One region of the Branchiibius hedensis genome, then DNA from elsewhere that is predicted to be linked to it. Evidence: predicted binding sites of a transcription regulator. Region 1 holds the regulator's gene; the other holds the start of a gene.
What was found. Region 1 encodes LexA, which represses DNA repair genes until DNA is damaged. Its sites were predicted from a motif close to TCGAACANNTGTTCGA; they were not measured.
Positions count from the first base shown of each region.

Region 2: the regulator LexA is predicted to act here: its motif matches at 1,106-1,121, upstream of DR843_RS07795 (HNH endonuclease signature motif containing protein).

Region 1 is NZ_UESZ01000001.1:796,322-798,694, forward strand. It holds gene DR843_RS03950 (LysR family transcriptional regulator) at 1-91, opposite strand, end outside; gene DR843_RS03955 (NAD-dependent protein deacetylase) at 211-1,059, shown strand; gene lexA (transcriptional repressor LexA) at 1,063-1,803, opposite strand; gene DR843_RS03965 (peptidoglycan-binding protein) at 2,124-2,373, shown strand, end outside.
Region 2 is NZ_UESZ01000001.1:1,606,569-1,608,941, forward strand. It holds gene DR843_RS07795 (HNH endonuclease signature motif containing protein) at 1-918, opposite strand, end outside; RNA gene rnpB (RNase P RNA component class A) at 1,194-1,568, opposite strand; gene DR843_RS07805 (RNB domain-containing ribonuclease) at 1,604-2,373, opposite strand, start outside.

The DNA.
Region 1 (2,373 bases):
GCTGGGAGTAGCCCAGGGACGCGGCGGCAGCGGTGAAACTGCCTTCTTCGGAGATGGCGCGGATCACCCGCAGGCCGGCGGCATCGATCATGGCTCCATGATAACGCAACTCATAAGTCTTGGTTATGTCGATCGCGATGGTTCGCGATTTCGGTAATGACCGGCTCCGGTGGTGGCGAACGGCTGCGGGAGAGGTGTGACACTGGAGAGGTGACCGATCCATCCGTCGCCAGGGAAGCGATTGCGAGCGCGGTAGCGGCCGGCGGGGTGACCGTCCTGTCGGGTGCGGGCCTGTCGACCGAGTCCGGAATCCCGGACTACCGCACGGCAGCGGGGGAACGACGCATCCAGCCGATGACAGCGGCTGAGTTGTTGGCGACTCCGCAGGCGCGGCAACGGTATTGGGCCCGCTCCTACGTGGGGTGGCCACGCTTCGCCGCAGCGCGACCGAACGTCGGACATGAAGCGGTCACCCAACTGCAACGCGCGGGCCTGGTCGGCACGGTCATCACCCAGAATGTCGATGGCCTGCACCAACGAGCAGGCGCCCGCGATGTCGTCGAGTTGCACGGAAACCTCGACCGGGTCGTGTGTATGGCCTGCGGTCAGCGCTTCCCGCGGGAACTCATCGACGCCTGTTTCGAGGTCCTGAACCCGGGTTTCGACCGATCCGCCGACGCCGCCTTGCGACCCGACGGTGATGTGGCACTGGATGACGAGGAGGTGCGCGCCTTCAAGGTCGCGCATTGCGCTGCGTGTGGTTCGGACCTGCTCAAACCCGACGTGGTGATGTTCGGCGAGTCGGTGCCGCGCCCGCTGGTGCAGGACTGCTTCGAGGCCGTCGAAAACTCCCGTTCCCTCCTGGTTCTTGGCTCCTCACTTGCCGTGATGTCCGGGTACCGCTTCGTCCGGCGGGCCGCCGCCCTGGGTATCCCGGTGCTGGCGATCACGCATGGTTGGACCCGCGGCGACGCCGAACTCACCGCCAAACTCGACGCACCGTTGGGCCCTTCGCTGGTCGAGTTGGTGAAGGCCGTTGGCGACCCGATCAACGCCTGAGCGTCAGATCCGCCGCAGGACCGCCGTCACCTTGCCCAGGATCGTCGCGTCCGTGCCGTCGATCGGCGAGTACTGCTCGTTGTGTGGCAGCAACCACACCTTGTCGGCGGTGCGCTTGAACGTCTTGACCGTGGCTTCGCTGTCCAGCATCGCTGCCACGATGTCACCGTTGTCGGCGGTCTGCTGTTGACGGACCACGACCCAGTCCCCGTCGCAGATCGCGGCGTCGACCATGGAGTCGCCGACGACCTTCAGCAGGAACAAGTCCCCTTCGCCGACCAACTGCTTGGGCAGCGGGAAGACGTCTTCGACAAGCTGCTCGGCGAGGATCGGGCCACCAGCAGCGATCCGGCCCACCACGGGGACGTACGACGCGGCGGGGCGTTCGTCGCCGACTCCCGTCTCGTCGTACGCAGTGCCGTCTGTTGTGTCGTCTGAGGCGGTCCGTGCGCCGTCCGCCGCCGCCTTGCGCCGCCGTTTGCCCGGGGCGTCATCGAGCGGAAGAACCTCGATGGCGCGGGGCAGATTCGGGTCCCGGCGGATGTAGCCGAGTCGCTCGAGCATGGACAACTGGTGGGCCACTGAACTAGGGCTGGTCAAGCCGACCGCCTCACCGATCTCCCGCAGACTCGGCGGATACCCGCGCCGCTGGACCGAACTGCGGATCACTTCAAGCACCTTGCGCTGCCGCGTCGTCAGCCCGCGGCCGTCGCGTCGCTCCGGCATCTCGTGGATCTTGCCCATCAGGTCCGTCTCCCTATCTGCGAAACCCGCCGAATGACGCGGCGAGCGATGTTGTCGGTGGTCGCTGGTGTGCTGTGTCCATGAAGACAACGGCCGTGGGATTCAGGCTAGGGCGTTCGCACACGAGTTCCAAACATGTGTACGACGCGTGTCGCCGGGACAGTGGTGCCGAAATGGTCAACGAACCCACGATCGAACCTTGCCTGTCTTCGAACAAGCGTGCTATACATCGTATCGAAGTGAAATCGAACGCCTGTTCGATTTCCACAGGTGTCACTGGTTCACCCGCAGGTCGAACCGCACCGTGTCAGGAGGAAGCCATGAGCGCAGTCCCCGTTCTCGTCCCCGTCGCCCGTCCCGCGCGCCGTCCCGACCTTCGACTGGTTCCGGATCTGCCGGCGTCGCCGACCGGCGTCGCGCGGCCCGCCGCTCACCTGCGGCTGACCCGGCGCGGCTACCTGGCCATCGGCGTGATTGTCGTGGCCGTGACCGTTGCCTGCGGCATGCTCATCGCGCACGCCGTTGCCCCCGCCCCCACGGGGCCCAGCTCGGTGGTCGTGCAGTCGGGTC
Region 2 (2,373 bases), 810 kb from region 1:
CTCCGCCAGTTCAGCGGCGTCGATCTCGGCGTCCGCCTGCGCCCCGGTCCGCGCCCAGCCGCCACGCGCCGGCTCCGCGACGGCATCCTCGCTGCCGCGCGCCCAGTCCGGCGGAACGGGTCCGCCTTCGTGACCCTCGCCGCCCGCAGCCCCCGAACCCGTGGCCCGACGACCGTTGGCGCGACCACCGCTGGCCCGAGCGCGACCAGCACCGCCACCGTGGTTGCCAGTCTCCAGATGGAACCGGCGGGGCGCACTGATCCCCTCCAACATGGTCTTGAGCATCTGCGCCTGCAGCTCCGGCAGCGTGAACCCACCCTTGAACAATCCCGGTTTGTGTTCACGCATCCAGAACGACGCCTGCGCCCACGCAGCCTGCTCCTGATCCACCAACACCGCGTCCTCGTGCGCGTCGGCCTGCGCAACGTCTTCGAACGCCTCCCGCATCCGCGTCGCCCGCCGCCGCAAATCCACCAACGTCATCGTGGGCGCCGCCTCCAACAACGCCCGTTCCGCCGCGTCCCGGTCCGCTTGCGCCACACTGTCCGGCAACGCCGCCAGCCCCCGGGCGATCACCCCCGCCTGCTCCCGAGACACCCCACCGCTACTCAACCTTGATCCGGTCGCGGGCGCGTGCTGCAACTGCTCCCCCAGGTTGACCAATGCCTGCGCATCCCGCCGGTCCCCACCGAACTCACCCGACATGATCGAGGACACCTCAGCCACCGAACCACCCGCCGACGTCACCGCCGACCGCAACGCCGACGCCACCGACACCAGCACCCCATCGATCCGCGCCTTCGCCGACGCCAACCGACCCGACGCCCGACGCGCATCCTCCACCGAAGACCCGTCCCACGAATCCAACGCGGCGAACCGGTCCAGCACGTCGTGCAACTCATCCAACAATGCGCCCACCGGATCACCAGCGGCATCCGAGCGTCGTACCACCCTCGACGGAGCACACGCCACGACCACAGGCCCACCGAGTCGCCCACTGCCCAAACGGCTTTCATCGATCTTCACGCCCGCCACACCCCTCCCCGGCGCCCCGAACCTGCCCCTGAAAACCACCCTACGACCCAGCACCGACAGCCAACCGGCCACGAACAAATCTGTGGATAGAGCCGATGAATCCGAACGCTCGACTAGCGAACACGCTGGCCCAGAGCACGCTGCTCGGCCCGTGGTGAAGGATGAGCTGGCCGATACGCCGGGTTCTGTCACCGTCGTCAGCGAACTGACGACGGCGGGCGACCATCCATCTCGGGTGACTGTTGCCAGCCACCTCTAGCGGTCTACCCGCGTGCTCGGGCGAGCAGCCCTCGGACGCACGCTGTCTGACCTTGCTCCCAGTGGGGTTTACCGAGCCGGTGCAGTCACCTGCACCGCTGGTGGTCTCTTACACACACCGTTTCACCCTTACCTGCCGCAAGCGGCCGGCGGTCTGTTTTCTGTGGCACTGTCCCGCGGGTCACCCCGGGTGGCCGTTAGCCACCACCGTGCTCTGCGGAGCCCGGACGTTCCTCGGCGAGAACGAGTCTCGACGCGGCCGCCTGGCCAGCTCATCCGGGCCAGAGTCTACCGCCGCCGAGGCGAATGCTCAGACCAGCGCGAACTCCAGCGTCCGCGTCGACAGATCGGCACTGCCCACCCGCACCTGCACCGAATCCCCCGGCGCTGCATCACCAGGCAGCGTCGCGATCACCGGTCGGTCGGTGAGCTGGACCTCGACGCCGGTCTTGGTGCGGGCAACCACGGTCGCGGCGAAGGTATCCCCCACGTGATGCGACATCACCGCCACCTCGACGGCGTCGGTGCACATCCGATCCACCTTGTGCGCGAGTTGGTCACCGGCCGCCATGATCTTGGGCAGCTCGGGCAGCGACTGACGCGCCCAATCCGGCACCGGCCGGCCCGCGCAGATGCTTTCGCAGATGACCAACCCGAACCGATCCACGAGCCGCCGCAGTGGAGCCGTGACATGTGCGTACGGCGCCCCGACCGCCGCCTGCATCGTCTGGTCCGGCACGGAGCCGTCAAACACGGTGTACCCGGCGCCGCGGAAGAGGCTGCCCGCGGCGTACATCAACGCCAGGTGGTGCGGGTCGTTGCGGTCCAGCGTGCGCAGGAACTCGCCGTACGCCAAGCCTTTCGGCCAGGTCACGCCCAGCGCCCTGGCCTGACCCCGGAAGCGGTCCACCGCGAACTGGGGCGCCTCCGGCATGGTCCGCAGGATGCCCACCTTGGCATCGAGCATGATGCCCGCCGCCGCCATCCCGGTCAGCAGCGAGATCTGGGAGTTCCAGTCCTCGGAGGTCACCGGCGGCCGCAGCCGCAAGTGGTAGTCCCCGTTGTCGTCGCGCTCCACCT